One region of the Paenibacillus sp. FSL W7-1279 genome, then DNA from elsewhere that is predicted to be linked to it. Evidence: riboswitches for the same ligand, from Rfam matches in the RefSeq annotation. Region 1 holds a riboswitch; the other holds the start of a gene.
The links. Region 1 has a riboswitch for cyclic di-GMP ahead of MKY82_RS25590 (LuxR C-terminal-related transcriptional regulator). Riboswitches for the same ligand answer to the same signal wherever they lie in the genome.
Positions count from the first base shown of each region.

Region 2: it holds a riboswitch for cyclic di-GMP, as region 1 does, so the genes downstream of both, MKY82_RS17430 (amino acid adenylation domain-containing protein) here and MKY82_RS25590 (LuxR C-terminal-related transcriptional regulator) in region 1, are expected to answer to the same signal.

Region 1 is NZ_CP150215.1:5,676,972-5,684,090, forward strand. Features, by position in the region: gene MKY82_RS25565 (beta-ketoacyl-[acyl-carrier-protein] synthase family protein) at 1-1,043, opposite strand, end outside; gene MKY82_RS25570 (acyl carrier protein) at 1,061-1,306, opposite strand; gene fabG (3-oxoacyl-ACP reductase FabG) at 1,345-2,106, opposite strand; gene MKY82_RS25580 (acetoacetate decarboxylase) at 2,109-2,858, opposite strand; partial or broken gene MKY82_RS25585 (class I SAM-dependent methyltransferase) at 3,135-3,818, opposite strand; cyclic di-GMP riboswitch class I at 4,022-4,110, opposite strand; gene MKY82_RS25590 (LuxR C-terminal-related transcriptional regulator) at 4,239-4,967, opposite strand; cyclic di-GMP riboswitch class I at 5,129-5,223, opposite strand; cyclic di-GMP riboswitch class I at 5,429-5,523, opposite strand; gene MKY82_RS25595 (YitT family protein) at 5,669-6,253, opposite strand; gene MKY82_RS25600 (phosphosulfolactate synthase) at 6,505-7,119, opposite strand, start outside.
Region 2 is NZ_CP150215.1:3,933,193-3,940,311, forward strand. Features, by position in the region: gene MKY82_RS17425 (AraC family transcriptional regulator) at 1-258, opposite strand, end outside; gene MKY82_RS17430 (amino acid adenylation domain-containing protein) at 662-2,821, opposite strand; cyclic di-GMP riboswitch class I at 3,027-3,121, opposite strand; gene MKY82_RS17435 (hypothetical protein) at 3,696-6,527, opposite strand; gene MKY82_RS17440 (hypothetical protein) at 6,701-6,925, shown strand; gene MKY82_RS17445 (methyltransferase domain-containing protein) at 6,958-7,119, opposite strand, start outside.

The DNA of each region.
Region 1 (7,119 bases):
ATAGACAAAGCGCTCGCTACTGCTTCAATTGCGCTGGCCGCCCCCATGGTATGACCCAGCATTGATTTTATGGAACTGGTTGGAATTTGATCTAATAATGATCCAAATACGGATTGCAATGCCTTGGATTCGGTTGAGTCATTGGCAGGTGTGCCTGTTCCATGAGCACTAATATAAGAGATTTGTTCTTTCTTGATTTTTGCATCCTTCAATGCGTTATTCATTGCAATTTGTGCGCCTAATCCTTCAGGATGTGGGGCAGTCGGATGGTGAGCATCACAAGAAAGACCATAACCAAGCAGTTCGGCATAAATCGGGGCGCCTCGTTTTAGGGCAGTTTCCAGATTTTCTAAAACTAACACTCCAGCCCCTTCGCTTACCATCATACCCTTGCGGTTTTTATCAAATGGTTGACAAATATCCGGCGCCATTGCCCCCAATCTGTGAAAAAGCGCAAAACAGCTTCGTGATAATCCATCCGAGCCACCAACAAAGACAATGTCCGCAGCGCCGCTTTGTATTAATTCACTGCCCTGCCCAATGGCATAATTTCCGGCAGCACATGCTGTAGGGATTGTAATAGATGGCCCTTCCGCCCCTAAATGCTTTGAGACACTGCCGGATATATATGAATCCGGGTATGCGAAGATCGACGGCGGTATAGTATTCGGGTTATTACTGATTCTAATATCGTGATCATCTTCAACGATGGATTGGTTTCCCATCGTAGTTCCTATGCACACACCAACTCTTGTTTTATCCGCAAATGACGTAATATTGGCATCATCTTTAGCCATTTGAGCTGCAGCAACTGCTAGCTGAGAAGTTCTGGCTAATTTACTTGCATGGGTATTGGCCAGGAATTGAACGGGATTAAAGTCCTTAATTTCTCCTCCGCGAGTAACCGTGAATTTATTTACATTGAAAGCTGTAATTTCTGATATTCCATTTTGTCCCTGACAAAGCTTGTCCCAAAAATCCCGAACTCCCGCACCTATAGGTGATATTACACCTAGCCCAGTTACTACAACTCTGTTAGCCATTATAAATCCCCCACAAATTATGATTTTGAATCTAATTTTTCACTAACCATCTTGATGACATCATTTAGGGTCTCCATCTCTTTGATATGCTTTGCCGGTATAACGACTTTGAGTTTCTTCTCTATTTCATACACAATTTCCAGGGCCACCATGGAATCGACACCCAGATCCTCTACAAAATTGTCATCATCTGCGAATTCATCGATTTCAATAACGTCTGCGACCAGCTTTGTCAATTCATCTCTCAGTTCTTTTGTTTCCATTTTTAATTCCCTCCAGGTATAAAATTCATTTAAAATACTTATGCATTCCAACCACCATCTACATTTAATACCGAACCTGTTATATATGAAGACTGTTCTGATAATAGAAAGCATATTGCATTTGCAACTTCTTCCGGATCTCCGAGCCTTCCCAGAGGAATAGATTTCTCTTTGGAAAGCCTCATTTTTTCACTTATGGATTGATACATATCTGTATTGATATAACCAGGTGCAACTGCATTAACCCTGATGTTGAATCTCGCTATTTCAAGTGCGAGTGACCGAACCAATGCGATTTGACCAGCCTTTGAAGCGGAATAGTTAGCTTGTCCAGGCACTCCAATCAAACCATTTACTGAACTAACACAAACGATTGAACCTGAACGTTGTCGAATAAACTTAAATGATGCTGCTTTTAAATAATTGAAAGTCCCCGTTAGATTAGTAGAAATCACTTCACTCCAGCTCTCTTCATCCATCATCACCAAATTACTGTCCCTAGTGATTCCAGCATTAACTACCAAACCATCCAGTTGAGAATTATCTTTACAGACCGTTTCTAGTACTTCGGAAGCGACTAAAGGATCGGTTGAATCCGCTTGAATACAGGTTATTTTCCCGATTCCTTTATCCACCACGTAATTACACAATTCCATTGCAGCAGCTTCATTTTCTTTATACGTAAAAGTAACATTAGCTCCCTGCTCGGCCAGTTTTATTACTGTTGCTCTTCCTATACCTCTCGAACCGCCTGTTACTAAAAAATTCTTTCCGGTTAAAATTCTAATCCCCCCATCCACTTTCAATGTTCCGCCAAATAGTCATAAATGACATCCGGCGCGGATAACCCCAAATCAGTAACAATATGCGAAGCTGATACAACCTCAAGCACGGGGAGATCTGCCAGTGGGGCCAACGCATGGGCAAACAATTGCAGCCGGGCTGGGGCCGTCCAGGCACCATGAATGGTCAGATTTTTGATCTGAGTACGCATCAGTTGGCATACCTTCTGAGTTCCATCATAGTTCGGCACAATTTTGAGCATAAATGTCGGTTGGCAAATCTCTTGGCGGGCCTGCTCCGGGTCGAGAGCCTGATGTTTATATCCCATCGTTGCGGTGGCTACACGTAAAGACCCGTAGTCCAGCGTACCGACTAATGTGTCCGAATCAATATACAGTTTTGGAGAGCCCAGTTTTTTCGGATATGCGCTGATCTCACGTCCGGCCGCGATCGCAGGAAGACTGTCCACATACATCGCGTGCTGGTATTCACCCTTCTCCCCATTAAAGCTCACCGGTATCAGCTGGCCAGATTCTGTATAGGCCCCCAAACCGGTAACATCCGGCATGTACATGAGCTCAAATTTGACTAAAGGCTCATCAATTTCAAGCGGCTCAGGGACTACACGTCTCAAGGCTTCCGTGTCGGTACGATATAGAATGTTCAGGTATTCCCGGTTACGAAAATGATAAGGTCCAACAGGATAAGCAGGAGCTCCCAATGGAGTCGACATTTGCTTGCGTACCTCATGCAGTTTCAATAGTTCCATCCCTTTCCTTTTGAAAGAATTCACTTCTCCCGCCTTCTCAATTTCCATAAAAACAACAACCTCGTATTTTTCCACAAAAATATCAATATGATGAATATCTTCTTCTGGTATAGCTTCGGTTAACTCTTGCATTTGCTCCTTGGTACGGTAAGTGATCCACCAATCCAACGCTGCCTCCATATAAGCAATAGAGGGGGTATCAGGAAGCCAATTGGCTATTAACAATCGACCTCCGGGATTGAGCAAATTAAATAATTCGTTAACTAATTTTTTGGCAACTCCGTTGGGCAGATAATCAAATACACCAACACTGTATATAAAATCAAATCCAGGAAGAGGCACTTCATTTTCAATGATGTCAACTATGGAGGCAGGAATCGTTTCGCCAAAGTCTTTTATGATTTCCGCTGCAACCGAAAGGGCCTCCTGATCTTGATCAATAGCAACAAATTTCCCAATGCGTTTATTCTTAACCGCGACACTTTCCAATACTTCTCTCAAATGGCCGCTAGGAAAAGAGAGAATATAAGGGTTCGCAACTCGTTCTGCTGTTTCGTCAATCTTGCTGGAAAATATACGTTTTCTTTCGCGAACAGCATCATTTGCATAACTTATACGATTAAGCTCGTAGTTGAGAAGCTCGGAAATTTCTGCTTGTCTGCCCTCGTAAGGTGGCGGTGCTGTTTTGTCGAAGTCATAGATGGAATCCATCATTACGGGATCACCAGCATAACCGCGCGGTTTGTCAAATGCTCGACGAGAAAACGGTTCTTGTAAGAAAAAATAGCTTACTGCATGTTGACGATATTGGGCAATAAACTGCTTCCAATCTTTTTTTGAAGAATGTCTGCGTATGCTGTCTAATCCATGATAAAGGGCATTAAATGCTTCAGAGAAAAGACCTTGATTAATCTTCGTCTCAACATCATCAAGTAAATGTTTTTTGTTAGTTTTGTCCATACTCTAGATTTTCCTCCCAAGAAGACATCCCTACAGGCATAAATATGTAGAATAGGTTGCTGACGATATTTGGTGAGATAGTTTGCCTCTAATCTTCTGAAGACTACAATTAGACATTTTTATATTTTTTCACCACCTTTAGCAATATCACTCAAAACACAAAAACCCCCCGCCATGATTAAATAGACTGGGGTCCCGTCGTATTCGGCAACTGGCTGGCATAGTGTTTATATCCACCTTAGCCCCCGTAGCTTTACGTCGCCACCTTTCGATGGGTTTGCTATTGTCGTACGAAGTATGAAATTGTCAAAATGTTCATTAATCCTTCAACGACAACTTACTTTAAAGTATAAAATTCGACTTAAACAAAAAAAATACCCAAAATTGGGTAGTTTATACTTATGTATTTTAATTTAAATTTTAAGTAAATTTCCTAAGGAATGCTCCTTTATGATTAACGCTCGTCTTTGCGTATATCTTTTTAATAAAAGTACGGACCGTGCTTTGACTAATCCCATAAATGCCCGCAATTTCAGGTACGTTTTTATTTTCCAGCCATCCATAAGCTATCTCTTTCTCACGATTTGTTAATTCATATTGGTCAAAGTGAGAATAAGTCAGCTCTTTTTGTAGAATGGGGTCCTTTTGAGGCAGTTTTTCTTCAATATTTTTAGCCAGGTGTTCAATGAGTGGTATGGCAAATGTAACCTCGTGTAAATAATGAAAACTCAGGCCAAGGTAGCCTATAATCACATTTTTTATTCGAATTGGCGTACATACACATGACAGCTCGGCAAACAATTGGTTGGTGTGCCGGGTACCAATTACGACAGAAACCGATTGATTTTCCATCGATAAAGAAATGGCATTGACCCCTGCGGTTTTCATCGCAAATGATGTGCCTTTTTTTATATTATTTCTTTCAAAATATCCTTTTAACAAATCCGTGCCGCAATAATCGATAACGGCACCATCCGTATCTGTTATAACAAATAAATAAGGTATGGACAGCAAATCGTTCATATTCCTGGTTTCCTCTTGCAGCAAATATAAAATTTCTTTCCGTTCAATCAACCTTCCTTTTATTTCAGACATACTGAGGATATTAGGAAAATGATCGTTTGCTTCCAGCAGTGTTCTACGGCCCATTATTTTCCCTTCTTCCTTTTAAGAATAAGTGATTAATAATGAAATCGATCTTCTAGTCATCTCCGCTTCTGAATTCGGTAGCTTATAAGCGAAAATAAACAATAAAAAACCACCATCCATTAAGATAACCATAGCAAAATAGGACGGAGGCTTCCGTCGTATTCGGCAACTGGCTGGCATCGCGGTCTTAGGCAGATCCGCATTAGCCCCTATAGCTTTGCGTCGCCACTTTTCAGTGGGTTTGCTATTATCGTACGAAACGATTCGATTGTGTGCCGAAAATTATATCTACGATTCACCTGCCTTTCAATATATTTAAAGTCCCTTTTCAGGTAGATAAGACTGTTAAGACTAGTACAGGTCCCCCTTTCATAAAATTTAATAAACAACACAAATAGCCTCCATCAGCTTAAAGACATAGGTGGAAAAACTAGTAAGAAGAGACGGAGGCTTCCGTCGTATTCGGCAGCTGGCTGGCATCACGGTCTTAAGCAGATCCACATTAGCCCCTGTAGCTTTGCGTCGCCGCTTTTCAGCGGGTTTGCTATTGTCGTACGAAGAGTATGAATTTGTCGAATATCCAAACATGTTATGACTTATTCAAACTATAACTTACATTGTTTTTCATTTAATATAGGTCGTACGACCCAAATTTCCATATTTTTGTTAGATTTGTCAATCACTCTTACACGTATACAGAATCACTTTTTGCGCCAAGCGGGTTGATAGACCGATTTCGGGGGAGGGAACTGGTGAATCCAGTTAATGATCCGGGTTGATATCCACTGGCATACAACAGCAAGGATAATAATTTTCCAATCGATCACATAGGCAGCGAAAGCGAATATAATTCCATTCATCCAGAACAATGAGGTGCCCGGGTTGATTCTTTTATACTTATAAATGGCTAAGGCAACATAACCGATTCCCCCATTCGATACCCTCTGCTTTATGAGGATGGCGACACCTGTTCCGAGAATAACCGAGCCGAATAGAAGATCGATCCATACGTTGCCGAACGGGGGTTCTAGGAACACCTCGAAGAAATTAACGGAAACGGACGTCACTGTTATAACAAATATGGTCCCGAAGGCACTGACTCCATCAAGATAAGGGACTGTAAAGGCAAGGAAAATAAAATTAGCCAGCCACAGTCCGAGACTCATCGGGATCTCAAACGCATGGTTCAGAAGCACCGCGATCCCTGCTCCTCCTCCCGAAGGAATGGCGTGAGGAAACAAGAACATGGCCATGGCAAAACCTTGAATGATGGAGCCGGCGGTAATGTAGAAAAGTTTCTTGGAAGCATGACGATAGAAAAAGGGGCTCTTCCGCCCGGGTAGGATCTGTAAGTTCACACGGAATCATCCTTCATCGATTAGAGTAACAAGCTAGTCCTGCTTTTTTAAGTGTATGCTTGTTCCCTGGAGGGGATACCGGGATAGATCTTTTTAACGAAAATATGTATAGGCTGACTCTGGAGATATCCATAGGCAGCCCTCTAGTATTTAACATTCTCTTGTGGTTTGGTCTATGTTTAAATTACGTAACAAAATCCATCGGTTTGTTTCTCTCTCACCCCGAGTTCAAACGTATCTTGACGAAGACCCCGGCGCATCGTTTCAAGGGAAAGCACTTCGGTGGGTTGGATATTTCCCAAATGTACATGAGATCCAAATTTGCGGAGAAGCATCGCTTGCTGCTGCTTAAGAGGTGCCTCCCAAATCAGCTTTCTTGCATCCGACACGTTGTCGATGATATTATTTATCATTTCTTCCTGGCACTCGCCATGCTTATCGTAAATACCGATGCCTAGTCCAGACTCGCGCGCTTCAACAATGATAAACTCCGCGCCTACGTCTAAATCCGCTTCCATCGTATACGCGAGCATTTCGGCGTCGATGTGGGAACCGGATTGTTTTTTACCATACTCCGTAAAAACCCGAAGTCCGCGTTGTTTACCTTCCCGAATGAGTTCCGTTCGTTTTTTTCGCGACATCTCAATCGTGCCGTCAGATACTTCTATCGCGTTAAATCCAAGACGGCAAACGGTATTAAAAAATGCGGGGACGACATCTTGCTGCACGGCTGTCTCAAGCAAGGTCCCGCCGGGCATGACCGTGATTCCATGTTGTTTGGCTAGATTGATTTT
Region 2 (7,119 bases), 1.7 Mb from region 1:
TCCTGAGTTTGCCTTAAAAAAATTGTTCAAAGACTCGCTGTTGATACTCTCGAGGACGATCATATTATCGATCACTTTGAGCGACGTATCCACGATCCGCATCGCCTGTAGGGACAGCGTCTTATTGGCATTCAGCGCCTCGCGACGGCTTTGCTCACTGAACATTTGAAAGAAAACAAAGAAAATAAACGTGATGACAATCATAAATACCGGCATGTAGGACAATAGTAGTCGTTTAAACCATGATTTGCGCATCATAACCCCGCCCCTATGTAATGTGGACATGCTTTTGTATTAATGAATTATACAACGGGGGGCAATCCCCTGTCGGTTGAAGTAACTTTAGAATAATTTTGATGATAATCCGACAGTGGCGGATGGAATAGCAAGGTTAAACTGTTCACAAAAGAAAAAGCAGTCAACCTTTGTTTAAGGTGACTGCTTGCCGTCATCATACTTTAGCCTTGACTTCTCTTTATCTGTTTTGTTCACTTTTTTCCTTCCTTGCTCCCTACCCAAATTAGTGTGCTCCCATCCATCATTGGTGATGACTGGACGATAAACATCGATAGATCGGGTCAAATGCGGTCTCGATTTGCTCCACATCCTTGTACAGCCAGATCTTTTTAAGCATTTGCTGCGTTTCGTTTAGCGGTTCGTCTCAGTTGACGAGCATCGGACGAAGAAGATCAGGGTCCGGCAGAGCTTTTTTATCGACTTTCCCGTTAGGGGTAAGCGGCAAACTTTCCATCTGCACCACAAGTGAAGGCAGGAAATATTCAGGCAAATTCCGGGCTAAATACGCCTTGACTTCCGTTTCGGACAACACCTGTTTCGCAACAAAATACGCACATATTATCGGATTTCCACTTCCGTCTGCTTTGACGGCTACCGCGGCTTTCGAGATTGCGTTGTGTTCCAATAGCCGGGTCTCGATTTCTCCCGGTTCCACTCGATACCCTCGGATCTTTACTTGATCGTCGATTCGCCCGATCATTTCGATATTGCCATCCGGCAGCCACAGGGCCAAATCCCCCGTTCGATATAACCTTTCCCCGAGGAGCGGATGTTCCACAAACTTGGCTTCTGTCAATTCCAGCTGATTCACATACCCCCGCGCGATACCGTCTCCTCCGACGCAAAGCTCTCCTACTACTCCGATCGGCTGAAGCTTCAACTGTTTATCAAGAATATAAGCGGATGAATTGCATATTGGTCTGCCAATTGGAATGGTCGATTCGAAATCACGTTCGATCGGGAAGTAAGTGGAGAACGTCGTGTTTTCCGTTGGACCGTACATATGGATCATCCGCAGATCGGGGCACCTCTTCCTTACGGCATTTACGTGCTTCGGCGATAACGCTTCTCCGCCGATTAGCAAGGTGTCTAACATACGAAAGGCGTCTGGGTCCTGTTCGGCCAGATTATGGAATTGAGCCGTAGTCAGAAACCAAGCCGTAATGCGGTGGCCGATGATGGTTTCCTTCAATTTGTAAAGGTCAAATAGGTCCGTGTCCTTCATCAAATACAAAGTAGATCCGTTCAAAAGGGATCCCCAAATTTCAAAGGTCGACGCATCGAATGTTATTGTACCGGTTTGCAAAATTCGATGCTCCTTGGAAAAGTTGAAATAATTGGTATTCTTGACCAGTCTTACGATGTTACGATGCTCAACCATGACTCCTTTCGGTGTCCCCGTTGATCCGGAAGTATAGATGATATAGGCTAGACTTTGCGAGGTTGCTGCAGATATCGTATGGGGACAGCTGTCAAGGCTTAGCTGCGCGTTGTCCCAATAAATTACTTTTCCCTCAAATGCTATGTCAGGCTTCCAGCTGGAAGGAGCCAGTAAAAATCCCGCTCGACTGTCCTTGAGCATATATTCGATTCTTTCGCACGGAAAATCGGCTTCGATGGGCATATAAGCGCCGCCAGCTTTCAATATGGCTGTAAGCCCGACAATCATATTGACAGACCGATCCGCGACAATGCCAACAACGCTCTCCGGCTTAATGCCGTGATCCTGCAGTGCTTTTGCAAGCTGATTCGCGCGTTCGTTCAATTCCCGATAGGACATCTGATGGTCCTCGGTCATGACCGCCGGGCGATCGGGGGTTAAACGGACCTGTTCCTCAAACAAGTAATGGACCGTTTGGCTGGAAGGATAGTCCGTCTTGGATCCGCTGAAAGCCTGAATCTGTCTCTCCTCTTCTTCCGACATCATACGTATGTCGGCAATCACCTTCTCGGGGAAATCAACTACTTCATGCACGATTCGGCTCAAGTGGCCGCTCATCTGCTCGATCGTTTCTTTTCTGTAGGAGCGGGTCGAATATTCAAGGTGTATCATGATAAATTCCTTCTTAAAAGCCGTCAAAGCAAGCTCAAACGTCCCCAGCTGATCGGATTCATAAGGAGTGGCATTGGCGTTTTGCCAAGTAAACGCCGCTTTGATGAACGGGTTGCCGCTCAAATTCTTTCGCATATTCCGATCTTCGAGTGCTTGCATCGTGGTATGCTTGACTTCTATCAGAAACTTACCTAATGGCTTATGTACAGTAGGAGAGTAACGTATAGGAAACATCTGTCTTTCCAACAGATACCCAATTACAGGATCATCCTCGCCGGTATATTTGGCAAGCAGGATCGCATAACAAGCCATAAGTGCCATATCCACAGTTATTCCGAAATTGAACGCAAGTTCATGGAGTTTTCGGGTCGTTGCAAAATCCAGGGAAAAACGAACCTGGTTTCCTTCATCGTTGGCCCATCCCCCCCTCGGCAATTCGTCAATTGATACATCACAAGTCGTTTGTTCCATGACCATCAACCTCCCGGATAATCGATTCATTAATGTCTGATTGTTAACGAACAGAAAAATCCTCTTCGCATTCTGCGATCAAGTAATGTCCCCCTTCAACCCCAAACTAGTTTTTTATAGCGAAGCCACCGTTGTTTTTTGGAACGTCAAAAAAACCCCTTTCTTCAATTCAAAATAATGAATAAAACGGAGGTTTCCCGTTGTATTCGGCAACTGGCTGGCATTGCGGTCGCAGTAGATCCCGCATTAGCCCCTATAGCTTTGCGTCGCCACCTTTCGGTGGGTTTGCTATTGTCGTACAAAAATAGTATTTAAATTGTAAACCATGATTATATTATGTATTCGATTTACAATTACTGTATCTTGTTTCCAAATGAAAATCGATAGGTCTTTTGTTCAATATTGTCTTTCAAGAATGGTTTTGATGATATTGATAACCCTCATGAAACACTAGGTCGTGATAGTTAATCTTTACTAATTTTTTCCACTCCTCGACTTCACTACACTTCATTTAACTATGTATTAAAGCTATTCTGTTCAAAAGAAAGGCTGCGATTTTCTGTAATTACTTGGATATTAGATGATGGCTGATCAAGAAAATAGTTCTATTTTTTAACTTCACTCCTATATCCATTGACCTAATTGCGACAGCAGAAATCATCAAACACTATAACTTTTGCCTCTTGTCAAACGGGACTAAATTACCGTCTTTAACTGGTAAGGACATCTCGCTTCCGATCAGAAAACTTTCATAAGTTCAACCCACTTGGTAATTCCATCCTTCAAGTTCCCGGTCTAATGGATCACTGGATAATAAAATAAAGAGCCGTTGTCCAGGACAACGGCCTCATATTGCTATATGTCATGAACAGTTTTAAAAAGGTCCGGTTATTTTCACCTTGATTTTATTGGATTCAACTGTTACCCCGTTCAATGTAATTCGAATCGACAATTCGGCTTGCCCCGGATGCTTGGCGATAATCTTTCCTTTGGGGTCGATCGCCGCCTTATCCGGACGGCTGCTCAAATACTCAATGTGAGCGCCGGATAACTCCTTAGTCGTTCTTCCTCTCTCAAGGAAGACTTCGTAGGAATAACCGACCTCATCTCCCGGGTGAAGCTGGAGCGATTCAGCCTCGAGTTGTACTTTGTCCAGCGGCATGACCAGATTCGGGTCGCTATACTTCATTAGCTCGCTGCCATATTTGAAATAGAAGTTGCCAAAGTCGTCCTGCGCCAGCTTTTCCGCATTGCTCTCCAACAAGATGGACAGCGATTTGCTTGCTGTGTCAATCTTAAACATCTTGCTCGTATAAGTATGGTCAGCAACATATCCCGTATAAATGGTACCGTACACATAGCCGTCCGTTCCAATGGTCAATCGAGGATTGCTGTGTGCATAATCTGCTGTAGGAAACATATCCTCACTGTAAATAATCTCTTGGCGTTCCGTATCATAGATGAACAGAGCCCCCAGCGCCATTCCCCATATGTTACCGTCCGGGCCCCATATCAAAGAGGTTACTGCTTTTTTGCCCGGAACAGGTACCTGTTCCAGCTCTACTCGGCCTGATGCTGTATCGTAAATGGCAAGTTTCCCCTCTCCGCCGGTCATCGCGCCGGTGGCCATAAACAGCTTTCCATTTTGGTAAAGCAACGAATTGATCGAATGACCGGATATAATGTCGCGCTTCACATCAAACTTTCCGGTAACAGGATTGTAGACGGTAAGTGCCCCGCCTGTTTTGCCTGCAATTGGATAGGAACCGATGTATAACAGGTTTTCTTCCTCGACCCCGAGCATGGCTACGGGCCGGTCTTGCTCCGAACCCAACTGACCAAGCCGCAGCGGATTATTCGGTTCTGATGGGTCCGTCCGGTTCCAAGGTTTGGCTGGATCGTATTCAAAGAGGGTCGCTCTAGGATAAACACCGAGATACATCTTTCCGTTCAATGAACCGAACCCTTCGACTTGACCGATTTGAGGATAATGCTTGGTCTCGTTACGGGTCGGCGAGTAAATTCCCATTCCCCCGCCTGAAATGAAGCCCGAAGACAGAATCTGCCCGTCTGTGCTCTTCCCGATATTAAACAATTCCACAAACTGTGCCGGAAACGGAAGCTCCGGCGTCTCAATCAAACCGGTTTCCAGATTGTAATAAAATGCCCTGCCGCTATTTCCGGCCAATCCGACCAAGGTCCAGCCCGGATACTTTGCCTGATCCAGCTGAACATAACCAAAAGCGACGCCTGCTCCTTTGACATCCACGCCCAGCGAGCCGTAAACCCCCGTATTCACATCATACGAATAAAGCGACCACTGCTGCCCGCCTCCCGGGAGAGTCTCATAATAGGTGTAGAACACCGTTTTGCCGTCTGGCGATATTGGTGAGAATCCCCGGGCATTATAGGCCGTATTTTTATTTACGATCCAACTGGAGGTATCGGGATCATAGACACACATAACGGGTCCTGGATCCACGCGCACGAAAAGTTTGCCCCCTGCATACCGGAGATCATAAACCGAAGTCATGCCGTTAAATTCAGGCGGATGAAGCGCGGTGGATCTTCCGCTTGCGAGATTGTATTGATAAAGCTTGGCGACATCGGCTCCCCCCACATAGATCACTTGACGATCGGAATCGTAAGCAAGGCTGCGGATATGAGACTCTTTCGAAGAAGTCTTGAAGGATTTAAGGATTCTGGTCTGGTCGGATGCGGGATCATATTCAAACAGCGTTTGGGAATATCCCGTTCCTCCATATACTTTGCCATCTTCCCCGGCTACAAGCGTCCAGATCACGGTATCGGTAGGAACCGGTTTGCCGATCGCCCGCAATGTATCCTCTGCCGGATCATATTGAAACAACGTCCCGTTCGGCGTACTGCCGATGTATACCTTTCCATCGGAGGCTGTCACAATCGCCCAAGCTGCCGATACGTTGCTTCCGTCAAGCGCAACCAGTGGATGTGTGGATTTCACTTCTTTCGAAGCTACATCCATTACGATGAATTGTGCCGGATCACCCTGTGCGACCGTAAACAAAGCATCCTGACCATTCTTGTCTTTACCGAAGGCTGCAGTCATCAGAGTTAGACTCGACGATTGCGGTCCCAAATTCGTTAAGTACGGTGAGGACGCATGCGTTTGCAATGTGACGCTGTCAACGAAATACCTGCCGGTTTGATCGCCATTAAACTTGAAGGCGACTTTGACCTCTGCAGCATTTTTAGGTGCCGCAGCAGCCACTCTTAAACTCTGCCATTGGCCCGATGGTTCATCGACCAGGCCGCTCACTACGGAGACAAGCTTTCCGTCTGCATCATAAAACCTGAGGTCTGCTTTGCCGCCTTGACCTTCATCCGAGAGCACACTTGCTGTCATGATGACATTGCCGAATGGCTGGACGGCGTATGCATCGCTGACCGCTCCGGAGCCTGCATCGGGCGACAGGCGTTCCACCTGAAGACTTCGTTTCCCGTCTGCGTACACGGACTCACTTACGGTAATGGCAGCTGTGTCTTCATCGGGCTGCCAGCCCGGCAAACGTCCATTTACTTCAGAATCCTCGAAGCCGCCGTTGATCATAACGTTGGTCAATTCTTCATCTGCGGCATACGTGATCGGCATGGCCCACGGGATAATTGCGAACATCATGATAACCGTTAGGACTGCGGCAACTCGACTCTTCCACTTGCTTCTCACTAAACTCTCCCCTTTACGAATAAATTTTTTCCCGGTTAGTAAACGCTTTCAATACGATCTCATCTTATCATATCCCTTTATTTGTATACAAGTAAAATACATGTAAATAACATGTGGACTCACTAGTCCCTTATGAGATTTAGAAATGTTATCATGGTGGTTCCTGTCTCTGATTGCAATATGGATATGCTCTGGCGGCAGCGGTCGAGCTGAGCCTGACCGACAGCAGCGTCAAAATCCGGTTGGCAGCCGTTCATGGTCTAACGCCAGTCAGCTCCGTCCTCTGGCGCCGTCATGAATTGAATACAAAAACAGCCGGGAATAACCCCGGCTGCTGCATTTGCTGGACACCCCAACCATTATTGTCTCTACGCCTGTCGATGGAAATGAATGCCTAATGCAAACATTTGTTATTCCATCGAAACCCTTATCACTCCGAAGAAAATAAATACGTTGAAAAATCCCGGTTAATATAGTCTTTAAAATGCCTTTTGGCTTTAACGGGGAAAGCATCAAGTTCCTCGGTAGTCCAGATGCTGCGGTGGGTCTCGAATTCATTGCCGTACACCGTGCCTTGCGGCCATTCCGATCC